3 regions of the Massilia sp. GCM10023247 genome follow, and region 3 is predicted to be linked to each of the others. Evidence: predicted binding sites of a transcription regulator. Region 3 holds the regulator's gene; each other region holds the start of a gene.

Evidence for each region. The regulator FNR, encoded in region 3, switches genes on or off when oxygen is low (the NO sensors DNR and NnrR bind a similar motif). The targets are predictions, from matches to a motif close to TTGATNNNNATCAA.
Region 1: a site for FNR is predicted at 2,696-2,709, ahead of ACFPAH_RS11765 (agglutinin biogenesis protein MshI). Genes of this name have one in related genera too.
Region 2: a site for FNR is predicted at 4,599-4,612, ahead of ACFPAH_RS04005 (universal stress protein). Genes of this name have one in related genera too.

What each region holds. Positions count from the first base shown of each region.
Region 1 covers NZ_JBHSIB010000011.1:305,868-312,679, reverse strand. Annotated here, with positions in the region: gene ACFPAH_RS11780 (hypothetical protein) at 10-393, opposite strand; gene ACFPAH_RS11775 (hypothetical protein) at 378-1,049, opposite strand; gene ACFPAH_RS11770 (PilN domain-containing protein) at 1,046-1,708, opposite strand; gene ACFPAH_RS11765 (agglutinin biogenesis protein MshI) at 1,705-2,646, opposite strand; gene ACFPAH_RS11760 (DUF6701 domain-containing protein) at 2,785-5,961, opposite strand; gene ACFPAH_RS11755 (agglutinin biogenesis protein MshP) at 5,967-6,431, opposite strand; gene ACFPAH_RS11750 (prepilin-type N-terminal cleavage/methylation domain-containing protein) at 6,428-6,812, opposite strand, start outside.
Region 2 covers NZ_JBHSIB010000007.1:54,724-61,535, reverse strand. Annotated here, with positions in the region: gene ACFPAH_RS04030 (ligase-associated DNA damage response DEXH box helicase) at 1-679, shown strand, start outside; gene pdeM (ligase-associated DNA damage response endonuclease PdeM) at 676-1,347, shown strand; gene ACFPAH_RS04020 (hypothetical protein) at 1,429-1,824, shown strand; gene ACFPAH_RS04015 (Crp/Fnr family transcriptional regulator) at 1,937-2,737, opposite strand; gene ACFPAH_RS04010 (response regulator) at 3,209-3,853, opposite strand; gene ACFPAH_RS04005 (universal stress protein) at 4,060-4,527, opposite strand; gene ACFPAH_RS04000 (protein phosphatase CheZ) at 4,913-5,764, shown strand; gene ACFPAH_RS03995 (chemotaxis protein CheA) at 5,764-6,812, shown strand, end outside.
Region 3 covers NZ_JBHSIB010000029.1:17,266-24,077, forward strand. Annotated here, with positions in the region: gene ACFPAH_RS22420 (DUF885 domain-containing protein) at 1-1,515, shown strand, start outside; gene fnr (fumarate/nitrate reduction transcriptional regulator Fnr) at 1,750-2,517, opposite strand; gene ACFPAH_RS22430 (cytochrome ubiquinol oxidase subunit I) at 2,733-4,193, shown strand; gene cydB (cytochrome d ubiquinol oxidase subunit II) at 4,196-5,203, shown strand; gene ACFPAH_RS22440 (DUF2474 family protein) at 5,203-5,373, shown strand; gene ACFPAH_RS22445 (TorD/DmsD family molecular chaperone) at 5,534-6,235, shown strand; gene ACFPAH_RS22450 (twin-arginine translocation signal domain-containing protein) at 6,228-6,509, shown strand; gene ACFPAH_RS22455 (formate dehydrogenase subunit alpha) at 6,529-6,812, shown strand, end outside.

The DNA of each region.
Region 1 (6,812 bases), on a different contig from region 3:
GGTAGGGCCTCATTCGGTGCCGGCGCGCCCGGCGCTGCGCATCCCGCTGGCGAGCGGAGGGTGCAGCATCAGGACCTGGCGCGATCGTCCGCGCACGAGCTCGACTTCGTCTTGCTCGATGCGCGCCACCCGCGCGCCCTTGTACAGTTCGCCCAGGCGCAGCGTCTCGCCGTCGATGACGGCAATGTGGCGTCCGCCCGGCTGGCGCGCGATCAGCACCGACTGCAGCTGGGGCGCGCGCGCTTGCGTCACGGCGGCCGCGCCGGCGCCGTCCTCGCGCGCGATCAGCCCGGCCGGCGGGCGGGTCGGGTCCTGCAGCGGCTGGGCGCCCGCGTGTGCGCCGGCGAGCAGCAGGGCCGCGCAGAGGGCGCGGGCGATCAGAGTGTCATCCATTTCGGGTCCAGGCTCAGGGTGTACAGGTTCAGCGTCAGGCGCGAGGACGGCCAGGTTTCCGCCTCGAGCTGGGCGCGTCCCCAGAACAGGCGGGTCGGCATCGCTTCCAGCGCCGCCATGTAGGCGACCATGTCCAGGTAATTGCCGCGCACCGTCACTTCGACGCCATGCCGGTACAGCAGGGCCGCGGGTGCCGGCGCCGTCTCGCCGGTCCCCGCCGGCTGCGCGCCCGTGACCGGCTCGGCCGCCAGGGTGCGCATCGACACCAGCTGCAGCCTGCCGTTGGCGCGCAGGATCGCGTCGACCAGCGGCGCCATCCGCCCCGGCGGCACCAGGCCATGCTGCATCGCGCGCAGCTCGCCGGCGAGCGCCTCGGTATCGGCCCGGACCGCGGCGATGCGCGCGCGCGCGGGCGCGTCCGGATCGACCTGGGCCGCCTCCACCTTGGCGCGCAGCTCGGCGTCGAGCCCTTCGATGTGGTTCTGTTGCTGGACGATCTGGGCGCGCAGCGCGTCCTGGCGCGCGAACATCGGTTTCAGCCCGAGGTAAAACGCGACGAACACGATCCCCGCCGCGGCTGCCGCGAAGACCAGCGCCCGTTCGCGCAGGGTCAGCGCGTCGAGGCGCGCGGCCATCCGGATCAGGGCGTTCTTCATGGCTTGGCGCCCTCCATGGCCGACGACAGGCTGAACTCGACGTAAGCCGGCGCGGCGGCCGGCGCCTTGGCCCCCGGGCTGCCCCCCTCGACCGGCGCCGCGCCCTGGATCTGCATGCTGGCGAACGCCTTGCCCTGCAGTACCGGCTCGCGCGTCAGGCGGTTCAGGTAGCCGGGCACCCGGTTCGGATCGAGCGCGCGCCCGTGCACGGCGATCGCGCCGGGCTCGCCGGTCTTGCCGTCGCCGCCGACGCTGACCCCGGTCAGCCAGAGGCCGTCCACATGCTGGCGCGCCAGCGCGCGGAAGGTCTCGGCGTGGCCCCGGGTGTTGCCCAGTTCGCCACGCTCGAGCACGCCGGAGACCTGGCGCAGCGCGGCCAGCTGGCGCTCGGCCTCGGCCAGTTCGTTTTCCAGCGCCGGGTTCTTCTGGCGCGGCGCAAACTCGGCCGTGACGGCCGCCAGGCGCGCCTCGGCTTTTTTCAACTGGTCGGCGCCGGTGTCGGCCTGGGCCTGGAGCGCGTTCACCCGGGCGTTGCCATACAGGTGGAGCGCGGCCACCCCGAGCACGAGCACGCCGAGCGCCAGCGCCATGGTGCGCGCCGAAAACATCTTCTTTTGTTGCAGGAAGACGGGGTTGAACAGGTTGATCTGCTGGCTCACAGCGCCGTCCCCTCGTGGCGCAGGGCCGCGCCCAGCGGCACCAGGAAGCGCTGCTGCTGCAGCGGGTCGGCCAGGTGGGGGGCGCGCGCGAAGTCGAACAGGGCTGCCAGGTCGAGCGTCTCCACCGGCGTGTACAGGTTGCTCGACAGGTAGTCCTCGAGTCCCGCTATCGCGGACGGCGCCAGCACCAGCTTGGCCACGCTGATGAAGGAATACTGGCGTTCGAAGTTGTCGAGCGAGCGCTGCAGCTCGAGCGTGACGCGGTCGAAGCTCGCGTGGCGCCGCTCCAGCTCGGCATCGAGCAAATGGTCGAGCCCGATGTCGATGCGGCGCGCCAGGTACAGTTCGCCCCGGTAGGAAATCGTCAGCAGCCCGCCCTCCTCGCCGAACGAGAGCATGGCCACGCCACGCCCCGGCGGCTCGACCAGGGCCGAGATATTGCGCTGCGCCGTCTCGGGGATGTCGATCACCGCCAGCTCGACCTTGGCCGCCGTGAACAGCTTCTGGCGCGCCTCGATGACGCTGTTGCGCGCCGCGATGGCGAACATCGAATGCTGGGCACGCACGGCGGCGTTCGGATCGACCGGCAGGTCGAGCACGTCGATGGTGGCGTCGTCCACGTGGAAGTCGAGCATGTCCTTCAGGCGCCAGCGCACCGCCGTGCGCAGTTCGTCGGGCGCGACATTCGGCGCGTCGACCGACACCACCTGGTATTCGCCGCCGGCGAGCACCGTGATCGTGCGGTAGGCATGGGTGTGCAGGTCGCGGCCCGCCTTGTCGAGCAGGTCGGCGAAATCGCTGCCGGGATAGAACCCGGCCTGGCGCACCTGGGGACGCATCCCGGCAGCGGTCTGCATGCTGACGGCGGCAAGGCCGTCGCGCTGCAGCGCGATGGCGAGCCAGCCTTCTCTTTTCTTTGCTTTTCTAAAAAAACGCATGCAGACCGTGGGGAATGGGACGAATCGCGGACGTATTGACCGTAAAAGCTTGATTATATTCAAGATCGACGGAAAGATAGGAAAAAATCGCCGGATAGCAACATTGTGTTGCCTCCGGCACGCACTCTGGCGCCGCGGCTAAAAATACAGCTCGCGCATATAGATCACGGGGCTGCGGTGGCTGCCATAGCTGACCCTGCCGATGGTGCTCGGCAGCCAGGGCCAGCCGGCAAATTCGAGCGTGACGCTGCCGCTGCGCGCAACGCCACCCGGCCGCTTGCCGGGCGCGAGCAGCCACAGGACGGCGCGCCCCTTTTTCATCTCCACCGGCGCCCTGGTGGAGGCAGCCAGGATGCCCGTGTCGCAGCTGCCGTCGCTACGGGCAAACTGCTTCGAGCAGACCAGGAAGCGGGTCGCCCCGGCCCCGACACCGGGCGCATCGGCAAACTCGGGATTGAACAGCCAGCCGCTCGCGCCGCCCCAGTATTCGGCGCGCAGGCCGAGCGCCGTGCGCAGGATGTCGGTGCCGAGGGCGTTCGGCACCTTCAGGCGCCCGTTCAGGACCAGCACCCCGCCCTCGTCGGACACCTCGTTGCTGCGCAGCGAGCTGACCACGATCTCCGGTTTGCCGTCCTCGGTCAGGGCGGTCTCGGCGGCCGTGGCGCGCACGAACACCGCGGTCGGCGCGCTCAGGTTGGTCGCGCGCGGCTCGGCCTGCTTATAGCCGGCCGCCAGGCGGTACGGCGCCTTCGCCTGCATGAGGGGCGCGTTCGCGTCGGTGATGGCGACGCTCTGCTTGCCCGGCTCCGGCACCAGGTCGGGCGCGAGCGGCTGGCCGCCGGGCTTGTTCACGGCGCTCAGCGTCACCGGCCTGAACCAGGCGCCGGTAAAGTTCTGCAGGCGCTCGTTGTTGTCGTTGAAGGCTTCCACCGTGATCGTGAACGGCTGCCCGGAATACACGGCGCCGCGGTCGTCGCGCGGGCAGGCATAGCCTGCCGGCAGGCTGGCCGGGCACTCGAAGGGTCCGGTGACGATGGTCTTGAAATAGGCCGGATAGAAGCGCCCGACCGCTACCGTGCTGCCCCCGACCGGCACGCCGAGATACAGGTTGCTCCGGCTCGCGTCGTCGGGATGGCTGGCGTCGACCAGGCCGGTGACGAAGGCGATCGCGCCGACTTCGCTCCACGAGGCCGTGGCCGACATGATGCCGTCCTTCCAGCCGCGGCTGCCGGTCTCGAACAGTTCGCCCACGCTGGCGAGCGCGATGCCGTCGATCGCGGCGCGGCCGAGGGAGATGCCGGGCCGGACCTTCTCGTTGCCGAAGTTGGGCGCGAACCCGGCCTCGTCCGCCAGCCACGCGCCGATCTCGACCGTCAAGGGCGCGCCGGCCGCCGCGAAGCCGAGACTGGCCGGCGCCGTATTCCCGGGGTTGGAGATGCTGCCGTTGCGGATGTCCCTGAACGCGATCCGCAGCGGGGCGCTGACGAAGTCCCCGGTGGCGGCCGTGTTACCGCTCTCCTTCAGGCTGAGTCGGATCTGGCCGACGTCCTTGTAGATGAAGTCCAGCTTGCGCGATACGGTGCCGGCGGCAAACGCGATGGCGACCGGGGCCGACCAGGCCAGGGGCTGGCCGGCTGCGGCGCAGGCCGGGATCGCGGCGCCCGCATAGCTGGCGCCGACCGTGCCGGCGACCGGGTTCAGGCATTCGATGGCGAACTGGATCGAGGCGGTGGTCGCGCTGGCGGGGGCGCCCGGTATCCCGTCGTTGGTTGCGGTGATGAAGATCGGCGCCTTGCTGCCGCCGACGATGGGCGCCGCGTAGCGCTTGCATGGCTGGCCGGGCGCGCCGATGGCGATGCCCGGGGCGCACAGGCTGTCGGTGAAGACATAGGGATTGAGCGTACCCGGCGTCGGATTGGTGGAGACGTCGCGGTCGATGGCGGTGTCGGTCAGGGACGCCGCATTGTTGGCCGGGTTGTCGTCGCCGGTGCCGGTCACCGTCACCGTCACGGTTTTCTGGCCGGTGGTATCGACCGCGGCCGTGAGCAGCAGCGGCGGCGCGCTGGCGCCGGGCGCGAGCGCGCCCTGCCAGCTGCAGCTGCCGTTCGAACCGTTCGCGGCGCAGGTCCAGCCGGTGCCGCTGCCCGCGAGGTAACGCATGCCGTTCGGCAGCGCGATGGCGACGCTGATCCGGCCGGTCTCGGTGTACGGCCCGTGGTTGGTCACGGTCGCCGTGTACTCGGCAGGCAGGCCGACCTGGAAGCTGCCGGAGCGGGCGAGCGCGATCGACAGGTCCGACACCGGGGCCGTCGGCACCACCAGCACCTCGACGTTGAGCAGCACCAGGTCCTGCCCGGTGCGATACCGGGTGGTGACGGTGGCGTCGTCCATGGTCCAGTCGCGCACCTCGGTGTCGTAGGCATCGAAGTCGATCCCGTAGGAGGCGCTGTCGTTGTTGATGTTGCTGCGCGAATTGAACTGGTTGCCCGGCGGGTTGAGCGCATCGGACAATTCCTTGCCCTCGAACAGCAGGCTTTCGCCGCCCTGCTCCAGCGTCGGGTCGCCTTCCCAGGTGATGTGGCCGACGCGGGCGCGCTCCCTGACCGCGATCAGCGGGCTCTTCCAACGGAAATTGTTGGCGTTCACGACGACTTCGCTGTTCTGCACGTGCTGGAAGCCTTCGTAGATGTTCAGCACGCGCTCCGGCTCGGCAGCATGGGAATAGACGACGAGCAGCGAGAAGCCGCCGAGCACGGCCTGCGACGCGCACCAGGGGTCGCCCGTTTCGACCGTCAGTCCGGAGAAGTCATAGGTGCCGCTGCCCTTGGCCCGGACCACGCTCGTCACGTCGGCGGCGCCGCCGAAGTAGTTCAAGCCGCCGCCGACGGTGCGCGAGACGTACTTGCGGGCGGCCGTCACGTTGCGGCCCTCGAAGCTCACCGTGCTGTCGCTGGGACCGGAGCCGGCCCAGTACAGCTGGGCCGACAGGACGGTCGCGCCGGAAGGCAGCACCAGGGCCGCCGTGCGGTTCGTGCTCGGCGCCGTGACCGTGCAGGCGTTGACCTTCTTGTTGCCGTTGTTACCGTTCTCCAGGCAATTGCCGTTGTTGCCGTTGCCGTCGCCATTGCAGTTCTTGCCCTTGTCCGTGTTGCTGCCGGTGCGCAGGGTGACCTGGGTGCCGGCGAAGTTGACGCGGCCGTCGAAGGCCTTCCACAGCGTGATCGGCGTATTCGCCTGCGCGGGGAGCGCGAAGGACAGGAGCAGCAGGCAGCAGGCCAGCAGTGCTCCCTGCGCCAGCCACTTGAGGCCGCTCATGCGCCTCATATCTGCACCTCGATCACGCGCCGCACATAGTCGGGATCGGCCGAACCCGGCGGGCAGGCATTGCCCACCGCCGGGGCACAGGCGACCGAGCGGATGATCCAGCGGTCGAGCGTGACCGCCGGGTCTTCCGACTTCGGCCCTTCGACCAGGGTACAGGTGACGCTCACCGTGAAACCGCCCAGCACCTCCCCGGACAGCGCCACCGGATGGGCCGCGCCCGGCGCGCAGGCGCCGCCGTCCGGCCTTCGCAGCCGCTGGAACAGGCCCCATTCGATGCCGGCGCGCGCGGCCTGGTAAGCGCGCACGCCCTGCTCGTCGAGCAGGATGCCCTGGCGCTGGCTGCCGAAGATGGCGACCAGCGCCACCGCGAGGCCGGCGAGGACCACCAGCAGGAAGATCGCCGTGACGAGGCCGGCGCCGGCGCTGCGGCCGCGGACCGGGGCGGGAGGGACAGGCTTCATGGCGTGTTGTCGACGTGGACTTGATGGACGAGGCGCACGCTGCCGCCGGCCGCGTCGCCGTGATTGCGGGTGTGCAGGGCCAGCGACAGCAGCACCAGGGCGCTGCGGCGCAGTTCGACGTCGGTTTCGTCGTAGCGGAAGACGTTGCGGCAATCGGCGACGCGCCGCGCCAGCACGGCGCTGGCCGTGCCCGCCGGAGGATCGGCCATCTCGCGCGCGATCGGGTAGCCGGCATAGCGCCGCAGCACCAGGTGCTCGCCCTCGGCCTCGCAGCGCAGCATCACCGGGCCGTCGACGACCTGGAAGCGCCGGCCCGGCGAGGGCATCGGCTCGTCGCGGTTGCCGAAGGGGTTGTCGGCCAGCGTGATCTCGGTGCCGCCC
Region 2 (6,812 bases), on a different contig from region 3:
GACCATCGACACCCTGGTGCTCGAATCGATGAAAAGCCGCGAAGGCTATCACCTGTTCGTCTATCCGTTCGCGGGCCGCTCGGTGCACATGGGCCTGGCGTCGCTGTTCGCCTACCGCATCGGACGCCGCCAGCCGATCACCTTCTCGATCGCGATCAACGATTACGGTTTCGAGCTGATGGCACCCGAGCCGGTGGACTGGGCAGCCGAGTTCAAGGGCGCAACGGGACGCGATGTGCCGCTGTTCGATACCGAGCGACTGCTGGAGGACGTGCTCGAGAGCCTGAACGCGACCCAGCTGTCGCAGCAGCGTTTCCGGGAAGTGGCGCGCATCGCCGGGCTGGTGTTCCAGGGCTATCCGGGCCAGCCGAAATCGAACCGCCAGGTGCAGGCCTCGTCGTCGCTGTTCTTCGAGGTCTTCCGCAAGCACGACGCCGGCAACCTGCTGCTCACGCAGGCCCAGCGCGAAGTGCTGGAACAGGAACTCGAGCTGACCCGCCTGCGCGACACCCTGCACGAACTGCACGCGCGTAAAATCGCCTATCGCGTGGTCAAGCGCGCCACGCCTTTCGGCTTTGCGCTGATGGTCGAGCGCTTCCGCGAAAAGGTCAGCACCGAGAAACTCAACGACCGCGTCGCGCGCATGGTGCGCGAGCTGGAGAAGGCAGCGGAAGTATGACGGCAGCAAGTGTCAGTGTGGCAGGGGAGTCGCTGTTGTTGTTGCCGGAAAAAGCCGTGTTCTGGCCGGCGCAACAGATGCTGATCATTGCCGACATCCACTTCGGAAAAGCGGCTTCCTTCCGCGCGCTCGGGGTACCGGTGCCGCGCGGCACCACCACCGAGAACCTGGCCGGCCTGGACGCCCTGATCGAGCGCCACGGCGCGCGCCACGTCGTGTTCCTGGGGGACTTCCTGCATGCGCGCGCCGCGCACGCCTCCAGCACCCAGCAGGCGATGCTGGCCTGGCGCCGCGCGCGCCCGGACCTGCGCCTGAGCCTGGTACGCGGCAACCACGACAGGCATGCGGGCGATCCGCCGGCGGCGCTCGGCATCGAACTGGTCGACGAGCCGCATGCAGTCGGGCCGTTCGCCTTCTGCCACCATCCGGACCTGGAACTGGACCTGGAACTGAGCGCCGGTGCAGGCTATGCGCTGGCCGGGCACGTGCACCCGGCCTGGGTGCTGGCGACCCGCTTCGATTCGCTGCGCCTGCCGTGCTTCGTGGTCGGCCCGCAGCGGATGATCCTGCCTTCCTTCGGCTCCTTCACGGGCGGCCACGTCGTGCGGCGCGAAGCGGGAGACCTGATCTTCGTCACCTCGGGCGAGGCCGTCCATAGCGTTCGCTAGCGAACTGATGCCGCCGCGGCAAGGGCGTACCTTGCAAATACGCCTGAACAATTGTTCAGTGCATGAAGAAGGAGATCGATCATGAACCTGCGCCCCACGCTGTGCGCGACACTTGCCGCGCTGCTGCCGCTGTGCACCCTGGCGCTGGCCCCTGTCCCTGTCCCCGTCCATGCCCAGGCAGCCGCAGGCGCGAGCCAGCCGCCCCCCACGGCCACCAGCGCGCCGCGCACGGCGCGCTATTGCACCAATTGTGCGACGGTGGAAACCGTGCGGGCGGTGGGCGCCGGTGGCGAGGCCAAGGCCCCGGCGCCGTCGGCCGCCGGCGGACCCGAGGCACGCCGCGCCCAGCGCTATGAAGTGATCGTGCGCTACGCCAGCAATGGCAAGGCACAGACGCTGCAGTACGACAACGACCCGGGCTTCCGCGCCGGGGATGCGGTGCGGGTGAACAATGGGGTGTTGTCCCGGGATCAGTGAGGCGGGATGTATTGCCGGTCCCGGAAACGGCGACGGCTCCGGAGCGGGCGGCAAGTGCGCCACCCGTCGGAGCCGTTTTTCCTTGCCGGAACCAGTCCGGCCCTGGCGCAGGTCAGGCCGTCGTTGCCAGCACCTGGTCGTCGCCGGCCGCATCCGTTTCGGCCTTCTGCTTGGCGCCGGCGCCCTTGGTGCGCGAGCGCGAGGGCGGCAGGCGGCGCAGGGTCTTGAGCGCTTCGGCGTCCTTGATGCCGATGGTGCGCTGGTCGACGGTGATCAGCCCGATTTCGTTGAAGGCCGACAGGGTGCGGCTCACGGTTTCCAGCGTCAGGCCGAGGTAGCTGCCGATCTCGTGGCGCGTCATGCGCAGGTTGAACAGCTTGCTCGAGTAGCCCATCGCGGCGAAGCGGTCGGCCAGCGACACCAGGAAGCGTGCCACGCGCGCCTCGGCCGACAGGGCACCCAGCATGCCGATCATGGCCTGTTCGCGCACCAGCTCGCGGCTCATCACCCCGTACATCAGGTTTTCGAGTTCCAGGTGCACGCGGCCGAGGGCGGTCAACTTCTTGAACGGCAGCAGGATCAGGTCGCAATCGGACAGGGCCACCGCTTCCGATGCGTAATGGCGGGTGTGGATGCCATCGACGCCAAGCATGTCGCCCTTCATCGGGAAGCTCAGCACCTGCTCGTTGCCGAACTCGTCGATGAGCACGGTTTTCAGGAAGCCGGAGTTGACGATGTACAGGGTGTCGAAGGCCTGGCCGATGGTGTGGACGCGCTGGCCGGTCTTGAACTGGACGTGCTGGAACAGCAATTCTTCGGAATTGACCGAGACGGCAGCCGGGATGTGCAGCAGGTCGCAGACTTCCTTGAGGTTGGACCACAAGCGGCCCTGGCGTTGGCGGCCTGCTTCCATCGGGGTGGAATGCATGGTCGAGCTGGCGTTGCGTTGATCTGGCGTTTGCTGGGACTGCATGCTTTTCTCCAGTGAAGGAATCTTGTCTGGCAGCTTCAGTGTAGAAGCGCTACCGGGGACTTCAATAGGATTCATCAAGCGGCAGGCTTGGCTTACGGAGAAAAATTAGATCGCAAGCAAGTCGATACGCTGGAATTCAGTATGCCAACACGAGTTCGGCATTGGTATCAGCAATGGCTGAATGTGCAGGTAGGAGAGCTGCCAGCAGTGTAGGAATAATCTTACTGAGGCCGCTTGCTACCGTATGAGACGGGGAGGGAAACTGTTACTCGGAGGACACGCCAGCGCGCCGGGCGGCGCGTGGCGAGTATGGCACAAACGATGCAGTTGCGATGTCCAACACCTTATGGCCTTGGCCCCATGGGTCTTCGGCTCGGCGCATGCGAGCCGGCCCGTGGCCCGCACTGCACATCAGGCTTTCAGCGGCGACAGCAGGCGGTGCGCGACCGCGTACTGGACCATTTCCGACAGCGAGGTCATGCCCATCTTTTGCATGATGCGGGTCTTGTGGGTGCTGACCGTCTTGACCGACAGGTGCAGGTTGTTGGCGATCTCGGTGATCGACTTGCCGCCGACGAGTAGCGAAAACACCTCGAACTCGCGATCCGACAACTGTTTGTGCAGCAACTGTTCATTCGGCGCCATGATGTTCAGCGCCAGTTGTTCCGCTACTTCGGTGCTGATGTAGGGGCGGCCCGAGGCGACCTTGCGGATCGCGCCCACCAGCTGGGTACCCGCGCTTTCCTTGGTGAGATAGCCCTGGGCGCCGGCACGGATGGCGCGCACGGCATACTGCTCCTCCTCGTGCATGGTCAGGATCAGGATCGCCAGCTTGGGCGCCTCGCTGCGCACCTGGCGGATCAGGTCGACCCCGCTGCGTCCCGGCATGGACAGGTCGAGCAGCAGCAGGTCGAACCCGCCCTGGCGCACCAGGGACAGCACCTCGAAGCCGTTGGTGGCTTCGCCGACGATTTCGACGTCGAGTGCGCCGTCCAGGATGCGCTTGAGGCCCTCGCGCATGATGGTGTGGTCATCGGCAATGACGATTCTGATCATGGATGCGTTCCCCCTGCGCCGCGGCCCGCCGCGGCGTCTGTCTATATATATGCACGCCGCATGCGGCGTGCCGGCACCGGAAGAAGAGCGCCTACCAAAACCTCCATGGCGGCGTTGCAGCGTCTCGCCGTACAGGCGTACTGCCTTCGCCGCCGCGTCGGATGGCCGCACCCCTTGCCCTGAAGGTTTTGTCAGGCACTCTAAGCCTAGGACTCGACCGGCTCGTTGATCAGGCGGTGCACGAGCACCGGCCTGGTCGTATGCGACAACACTTTATTGGTCACGCTACCCAGCAGGATCTGGCCCCAGCCGCTGCGCCCGTGCGAACCCATGAAGATCAGGTCGCAGCCCTGTTGCTCGGCGACATCAACGATCTTGAGCGCGGTCGCGTCGGAAAACGCCGTCATGCAGCTGTGGGCGAGCCCGGCCTTTTCGCAGGAACGCATGATGCGGCCCATGTGGTCCTCGCCGGTCCGCTTCATTTGTTCGACATACTCCTCCTCGCTCGGATACGAAGGCGGAATGATTTCGACATAGACCGGGTACTGGTATTCGGGCGCAACGAACAGGGCCAGCACTTCGGCGCCCATTTGCTGTGCGAACTTGACTCCGGCGCAGGCCGTGTGCTGGGACACGGTCGAGCCGTCGGTGGTAATCAGAATTTTCCGGTACATGATGCCTCCTCCGAAACGCCACACTATTGTGGCCCTGGTAAGCGGGCTGTTGCTTGTGATAGCGCAAGCTGTTGACTTTGGTCAAACATGAGCTTGCCTGCGCCAAGCGCGCCGAAAAACCATGCACAATCGACGCGACAGTAAAACAACACCTGGCTTGCGAAAAACCTCAGGAACCGCACAGTTTTATTGTCGCGGAATTAAGTTTCGTTGTCCATTTTAACCTGCCGCGTTTTCCGACATTTACCTACGGCAACTACGCTGCTACACTCGCTGAATGATTATCGGGCTTCCATCGACTCGCAAAACGCGCGTGGAAACCCATGACAACGGACAGCAGCACGCGCCATTGCGCGATATTTTTCATTATGGAGAAGCAGGGATTATGACCGACGCCGCCGACGATTTCGACGCCTTATTCGAGGAAGTGGCAGCCCAGCGCGCCAATGGCTCGGCCCCTGCGGCGGCCCCGGCCGCACCTGCCGCACCCGCCACCCCTGCCGCCGCCGACGAGGACGACCTGGAAGCCCTGTTCGACCAGGTCGCGTCCAGCCAGGTGGCACCCGCCGTGCCTGCCGCCGCGCCGGCCGACGCTGCCGTTGCCGTTGCCGCGGGCGAGGGTGCGGAAACCGACAAGAACATGTACGAGCGCCTGGGCGGCATCGTGCGCCTGCTGCACGACTCGCTGCGCGAACTGGGCTACGACCGCGCGCTGACCGAGGCCTCGTCGCAGATCAACGACGCCCAGGACCGCCTGGAATACGTGGCGACGCTGACCGAACAGGCGGCCAACAAGGTGCTCAACACGCTCGACGAAGCCATGCCGGACCAGGACAAGCTGTCGAAGCAGGCCCAGGACATGTCGGGCCGCTGGGATGCGCTGTTCTCGGGCAAGCTCAGCCTGGACGAATTCAAGGTCCTGGCCGGCGACTCGCGCCAGTTCGCCCAGGCCGTATCGGACGCCACCGAAACCGAAAAGGCACGCCTGCTCGAAATCATGATGGCGCAGGACTTCCAGGACATTACCGGCCAGCTGATCAAGAAAGTGGTCGCGATCACCAAGACGGTCGAAAACGAGCTGGCCCAGTTGCTGCGTGACAACGCACCACCGGAGACGCGCGCCAAGCTGGCCGAAAAAGAGGCCGCGCCGGCGCCGCTGATGACCGGCCCGTCCATGCCGTCCGCGGCGCTGGACCAGGACAATGTCGACGACCTCCTTGCCGATCTGGGATTCTAATGGACGATATGCTCAAGGACTTCGTCGTCGAGGCGATGGATCTGGCAGTCAATGTTGAAGAACACCTCCTGCGCCTCGAACGCGATCCGGACAACAAGGAGACCCTGAACGCCGTCTTCCGTTCGTTCCACACGATCAAGGGCGGCGCCGGCTTCATGGGCCTGCCCGCGCTGGTGGCGGCCTGCCACCTGACCGAAAACCTGTTCGACGCGCTGCGCACCGGGGCCGCACCCGTCACCCCGCTGTCGATCGAGGCGGCGCTGCAGGCCTCCGGTTTCGTGGCCGACCAGCTCGGCGACCTGAACAACGGGACCGCGCCGGAACAACTGGCGCCGATGCCGCACGACCTCGAGCGTATCCTGATGGACGCGATCGAAGGCAAGGTCGAGGCGGCGCCTGCCGCCCCGGCTGCTGCCCCGTCTGCCGCAGTTGTCTCGGCCGCGCCGCCCGCCGCCGAGGAAGCGCCGCTGGCCGCAGCGGCCGCCTTGCCGGGCAACGACGGTCTCGACTGGACAGCCATGTATAACGCCGTGGTGCCGGCCAGCGCCGCCATTGCCGGCAGCGCAGCCCCGGTCGCGGCAGTTGCTGCGCCGGCCCCTGCCGCGCAGGCCGACGCCGCCGCGCCGGCCGCCAAGTCCGGCTGGGACGGCGTCGAGCGCCGCACCGAGAGCAAGGTCGCCGACGCCCGCGCAGCCGCGGCGCCGGCCAAGGACGAAAGCATCCGCATCGACGCGGTGAAACTCGACGCGCTGCTGGAAGTGGCCGGCGAATCGGTGCAGGCCGCCAACCAGGCCGCCGTGCTGCTCGAGCGCCTGGCCCAGTTCAAGTTCGAAGGGCAGGCCGCGACCCTGATGGCGACGCTCACCGAAACGCTCGAGCGCGCCTCGCGCTACTCGGCCGAACTGCAGCGCGCCACGCTGGCCACCCGCATGCAGCCGGTAGGCCGCCTGTTCCAGAAATTCCCGCGCCTGGTGCGCGAGCTGGCGAAAGACCTCGGCAAGGAAGTCGAACTGACCATCGAAGGCGCCGAGACCGAGGTCGACCGCGT
Region 3 (6,812 bases):
GACAAGTTCCTGTCCGGTCCCCTGAGCGAGACCCAGCGCGTTTCGGCCCTGGTGATGCGCTGGTCGCTGTCGAACACGGTCGCCAACGAGCCCTTCGAAGACCATAACTTCGTGTTCTCGCAGTTCAGCGGCGTGCAGGTCGGCCTGGTCAACTTCATGACCCAGACCCACCCGATGCGCCGCGCCTCGGATGTCGACAGCTACCTGGCGCGCCTGGACCAGGTCGCCGCACGGATGGACGAAGCGCTGGCGCGCGGCCGCTCGGCCGCGGCGCGCAAGCTGATCCCGCCGCGCTTCATCCTCGAGCGCGCCCAGTTCCAGGTCGATACCTTCCTCAAGCCGGCCGCGCCGCAGAACGTGCTGGTGACCTCGCTCGAGCAGCGCACGGCCGGGCTGAAGGACTTGACGCCCGAAGCGCGGACCGCGGCGATCGCGCGCGCGACGAAAATCGTCGAGGACAAGATCCGTCCGGCCTACACCCGGGTCCAGGCCTTCATGAAGGATCTGCATCCGAAGACCGACGACACGGCCGGCATCTCGCGCCTGCCCGACGGCGCCAAGGCGTATGCGCGCGCGCTCGCCAACTACACCAGCACCACGCTCGGCGCCGAGGAGATCCACGCGATCGGCCTGCGCGAAGTGGCGCGCATCGAAGCCGAGATGGACAAGCACCTGCGCTCGCTCGGCTTCAAGGAGGGCAGCATCGAAGCGCGCATGAAGGCGCTCGACGCCACCTTCCAGCCGAAAGGCGAAGGGGACCCGCGCCCGGCGATCCTGGCGAGCTACGTCGAGATGGTGAAGGACGCCGAGCGGCGCAGCGCGCCCCTGTTCAACATGAAGCCGCGCGCCCCGGTCGTCGTGCTGCGCGAGCCGCCGCTGACCGAAGCCTCGGCCGCCGCCCACTATTCCCTGCCGGCGCCGGACGGCAGCCGCCCGGGCGTGTTCTGGGTGCCGATGCGCGGCCCGACCTTCGACATGATCCGCATGCGCAGCCTGTCCTACCACGAGGCGGTGCCGGGCCACCACTTCCAGCTGGCGATCCAGCAGGAACTGACCGGCATCCCGAAATACCGCAGCCAGCGCATCTTCAGCGGCGGCAGCGCCCACAGCGAAGGCTGGGCGCTGTACACCGAGCGCCTTGCCGTGGAGCAGGGTTGGTACGAAGGCGACGTCCCGGGCCTGCTGGGCGCGCTCGGTTCGGAACTGTTCCGCGCACGCCGCCTGGTGGTCGACACCGGCCTGCACATGAAGGGCTGGACCCGCCAGCAAGCGGTCGACTACGGCATCAACGTCCAGGAAGTGGACCGCTACGTCGCCTGGCCGGGCCAGGCCACCGCCTACATGATCGGCATGCTGCGCATCCTCGAGCTGCGCGACAAGGCCAAGGCGGAACTCGGTGCGAAATTCTCGCTCCCGGGCTTCCACGACATGGTGCTCGGCGCCGGCTCGGTGCCGCTCGACGTGCTGGGCCAGCTGGTGGACGGCTGGATCGCGAAGGAAAAGGCGAAGGCGTAATGCGTAGGGGTGGTCGAGGCCGGTGGCCTCGACTACGTGTTCACCGGGCGGCTCCACCCTTCACGACGCGCATACGCGGCCATTGCGCCTGCTTCGCGTTCCGCGGGCATTTAGCCCGCGTCACCCCACGCGTTCAACCACCCCGTGATCTGCCACGAATGATCGCCCGTGCGTTGAACGCGTGGGCGGCGCACACGCCGCGTGGGCATTTATGGCCGGGTGGAGCCGCCCACCCTACGACATCGGGCTACACTGGTCCGTGCCGGCCGCGATCGCCTTGAGCTTGACCGGGTCGAGCAGCCGCACTTCGCGCTTGTCGACCTCGATCCAGCCTTGTTTCTTGAAGCGCGACAACAAGCGGCTGACGCTCTCGATGGTCAGGCCGAGGTAGTTGCCGATGTCCTCGCGCGACATGCGCAGGCCGAAGCTGGTCGAGGAATAACCGCGCGCCGCGTAGCGGGCCGACAGGTTCACCAGGAACACCGCAAAACGCTGCTCGGCGCGCATGTTGCCAAGCAGTAGCATGACGTTCTGCTCGCGCGTGATTTCCTGGCTCATGATGCGGTGGAAGTGGCGCAGCAGCGCCGGCACCTGGCCGAACAGGTCTTCCAGGCGCGCGAACGGGATTTCGCACACTTCACTGTCTTCCAGCGCCACCGCGTCGCAGTGATGGCGGTCGCCGCTGATGGCGTCCATGCCGAGCAATTCGCCGGCCATCTGGAAACCCGTGATCTGCTGCTCGCCGGCCGCATTCACCTGGTAGGTCTTGAAATGGCCGTAGCGCACCGCGTACAGGCTGCGGAAGGGCTCGTCCATGGCGTACAGGCGCTCGTCGCGCGCGAGACGGCGGCGGCGGCCGATGATCTGGTCGAGCCGGGTGATGTCGGCGTCGTCCAGCCCCATCGGCAGGCACAGCTGGTGCATGCTGCAGGCGCTGCAGCTGGCCTTGATGGCGCCGAGGCTGATCGGCGCCGTCGCAGGAAGTGGAATGCCTTGGTTCATCTGGAGAGAAAAAAGCGGGGTCAGCCCGATTATAGACCGCCCACCTCGCCAACCCGGCGTTTTTTCCGGACATGGCTGTCCGCGCAGCGGCAAGCGATGTACGGACGCAACGGCCGTGCGGGCTTCAGTGTATTGTTGCCAACGACAGCCAGGCTGCCAACTGTGCGCGCGATGGACCATGCTAGATTCTGGAGAGCTCATCCCCGGAGGTGCTCATGTTCGGCTTATCGGCCCTGGACCTGGCCCGCATCCAGTTTGCGTTCACGATGTCCTTCCACATCCTGTTCCCGGCGGTCACCATCGGCCTGGCAAGTTACCTGGCCGTGCTCGAGCTGTCCTGGCTGCGCACGAAACGCCCGGTCTACGTCGACCTCTACCATTTCTGGCTCAAGATCTTCGCCGTCATGTTCGGCATGGGCGTGGTGTCGGGCATCGTGATGGCTTACCAGATCGGCACCAACTGGAGCGCCATGTCCGAGTTCGCCGGCTCGATCATGGGCCCGGTGCTGGCCTACGAGGTGCTGACCGCCTTCTTCCTGGAAGCGGGCTTCCTCGGCGTCATGCTGTTCGGCTGGACCCGGGTCGGCCCCGGCCTGCATTTCCTCGCCACCTGCATGGTCGCGGTCGGCACACTGATTTCCGCCACCTGGATCCTGGCCGCCAACAGCTGGATGCAGACCCCGCGCGGCTATGCCATCGAGGGCGGGCGCATGGTGCCGGCCGACTGGCTGGCGATCGTCTTCAATCCGTCGTTCCCGTTCCGGCTGATGCACATGGTGGTGGCCGCCTATCTCACGACGGCGCTCATCGTCGGCGCCACCGGGGCCTGGCAACTTCTTCACAGGAAAGAAAAGGCGCGCGACAACCCGGCGGTGCGCAAGATGCTGTCGATGGCGATGTGGATGATCCTGATCGTGGCGCCGATCCAGGCCGTGATCGGCGACTTCCACGGCCTCAACACGCTCGAACACCAGCCGGCCAAACTGGCGGCGATGGAAGGGCACTGGCAGAACGAGCCCGGCAAGGCCGTGCCGCTGCTGCTGTTCGGCATTCCCGACATGGCCGCCGAGCAGACCCGCTACGCGGTCGGCATCCCCAGGCTGGGCAGCCTGATCCTCACCCATAGCTGGTCCGGCCAGATTCCGGGCCTCAAGGAGTTCGCGCCCGAGGACCGGCCCAATTCGCTGATCGTGTTCTGGAGCTTCCGCCTGATGGTCGGCCTGGGGCTCTTGATGATCGCGCTCGGCGCCTGGAGCCTGCTGCTGCGGCGGCGCGGGCGCCTGTTCACTTCGACCGCCTTCCTGCGTGCTGCCATGTGGATGGGACCGGCCGGGCTGGTGGCCATCCTCGCCGGCTGGGTCACGACCGAAGTCGGGCGCCAGCCCTGGGTCGTGTACGGGGTCATGCGCACCAGCCAAGCCGCCTCGCCGCACGACGCCGGCACGCTCGCGCTCACGCTCGGCCTGTTCGTCGTCGCCTACATGTTCGTGTTCGGCGCCGGCACCGCCTATGTGCTGCGCATGATGCGCAAGGGGCCGCAGGCCTTCGAGCTGCACCGGGCCACCGAGGGCGGGCCGGGGGAAGAGCGCACGCCGAGCCGTCCGATGTCCGCCGCCGACGTCGGCAACGACGACGACGGCGCGCCCGGCATGCAACTCGACACCAGGGGAGACTGAGCATGGGCATCGACACCTCGCTCATCTGGGCGCTGATCATCTACTTTGCCGTGTTCATGTACGTGCTGCTCGACGGTTTCGACCTCGGCATCGGCATGTTGTTTCCGTTTGCCAAGGAAAAACGCGACCGCGACACCATGATGAATACCGTCGCCCCGGTCTGGGACGGCAACGAAACCTGGCTGGTGCTGGGCGGGGAGGGCTTGCTGGCGGCCTTCCCGGTGGCCTATGCGATCATCCTGTCCGGGCTCTACCTGCCGCTGATCTTCATGCTCATCGGCCTCGTGTTTCGCGGGGTCGCCTTCGAATTCCGCTTCAAGGCCAAGGAAAGCGGGCGTCACATGTGGGACAAGGCCTTCATCGGCGGCTCGGTGGCGGCCAGCTTCTTCCAGGGTGTCTCGCTCGGCGCCTTCCTCGACGGCATTGCGGTATCCGGGCTGCGCTATGCCGGCGGCCCGCTCGACTGGGTCGCGCCGTTCCCGCTGCTGGCCGGCGTCGGCGTGATGATCGCCTATACGCTGCTCGGCAGCACCTGGCTGATCATGAAGACGGAAGGGGACCTGCACTTTCGCATGGTGCAGGTCGCGCGCCCGCTGGCGCTGCTGCTGCTGGGCGCCATCGTGGTGGTCAGCATCTGGACGCCGCTGCGCGATCCGCTGGTCGCCGCGCGCTGGTTCACCTTCCCGAACATCGTGTTCCTGCTCCCGGTGCCGGTGCTGGTGCTGCTGGCCATCGCGGTCCTGCTGCTTTCGCTCAAGCGCGACCCCCACCGCTTGCCCTTCATCTCCGCGCTGGCCCTCATCTTCCTCGGCTATTCCGGGATGGCGATCAGCATCTGGCCGCATATCGTGCCGCCCGCGATCACCATCTGGGAGGCATCCTCGCCGCCGAGCAGCCAGGGTTTCGCGCTGGTCGGCACGCTCTTCATCCTGCCGATCATCCTCATGTACACGATCTGGTCGTACTGGGTCTTCCGCGGCAAGGTCAAGGCCGACGCCGGGTATCACTGATGGGCGAGGGACCGCAACCGGGAGCCCAGCCCGAGCGGCCAGCAGGCCGCCGCGCCCTCTGGCTGCGCCGGCTGGGCTGGATGGCGGCGCTGTGGGCAGCCGGCGTGGCCGCGCTGTGGCTGGTGGCCACCCTGATCCGGGCGATCATGCACGCAACCGGGATGCGGTAAACGCCCTGTTTTCGCGAATGGAGCGCGACCCGGGAGACATTCAGGCGCGCGGGGTGGCGCCCAGGTTCAACCGTGCGCGCCTTTATAGGACGAGCGAATACACTTTCGATGAAGATTTATTAACGGAGGGCCGCCAGTGTCCATGCAGTCCGCATCACCCATGTCATCGACCCCGACCGCCGCCGCCGAAGCCGCCCGCCACCCCGCCGCCCCGCCGGCCGGCTCCAGCGCCGTCATCGGCGTGGCCCTGCCGCTCACAGCCGAAGACCAGGCCCGCGCCGACCTGTACGCCCTGGCCGCCCGCCTGCTGCTGGCCCCGCCCGACGCGACCCTGCTGGCGGGCCTTGCCGCGGCCGACCCGATCCAGTCCAACGGCGGCGACCATGCTCTCGAGGACGCCTGGGAAAAGCTGGTGCTGGCCGCCAGCGTGATGGACGCCGACGCCGTCGCCGAGGAATTCGACGCGCTGTTCGTCAGCAGCGGCACCCCGGCGCTCAATCCCTATGGCTCGCTCTACCTGTCGGGCTTCATGAACGATACCCCGCTGGCCGAACTGCGCGCCGACCTGGCCGCCTTCGGCATCGGCCGCGTGCGCGGCGTGGGCGAATCCGAAGACCATCTTGGCGCGCTGTGCGAGACCATGCGGGTCCTGATCGCCGGCGGCGCCGGCATCCGGCGCCAGCCCCTGCGCGTCCAGAAAACCTTTTTCGAAGCACGCATCGGCCGCTGGTATGCACGCTGCATGGACGACATGGCCAAGGCCGAGGGCGCGAACTTCTACCGGCTGGTCGCGGCCTTCGTGTCCGCACTGCTGGCGATCGAGGCCGAGGCCTTTGCGGTGGAGGACCACTCCGATGAGTAAGAGCGCGATGATGAACCAGACGATCAAGCCAAGCGAGGGGAATGCGATGGAACCGAAGCACCAAGACGGCGCGCAGCCTGCCGGTCAACCGAACCCGGCGCGCCGCAACTTCCTGAAAGCGGCGCCGCTGGGCGCGCTCGCGGTCGTTGCCGCGGGCGGCGCCGAAGCCAAGCCCGAGCTGACGCCCGCCGAGGCCGCCAAGCCCGACGTCAAGCGCGGCTACCACGAGACCGAACACATTCGTCGTTACTACCAAACCGCCGCCTACTGGTGAGCGTACCCGGAGACCAGCCATGTCTTTAGTGAAGAGTTCGAGCGACAAAGGCGTCAGGCGGCGCAAGTTCCTGGTGGGGGCGGGCGTGGCGGCAGGTGCCGGCGCACTGGCCCGCGGGCTGCCCCTGAACGTCATCGAGCCAGCCACGGCCGCCGATGCGGACGTGGCGGCCGATCCCGTCAAGACCGAGCTGAAACGCACCGTCTGCAGCCACTGCTCGGTCGGCTGCTCGGTCGACGCGATCGTCCAGAACGGCGTCTGGATCCGCCAGGAGGCGGCCTTCGATTCGCCGATCAACATGGG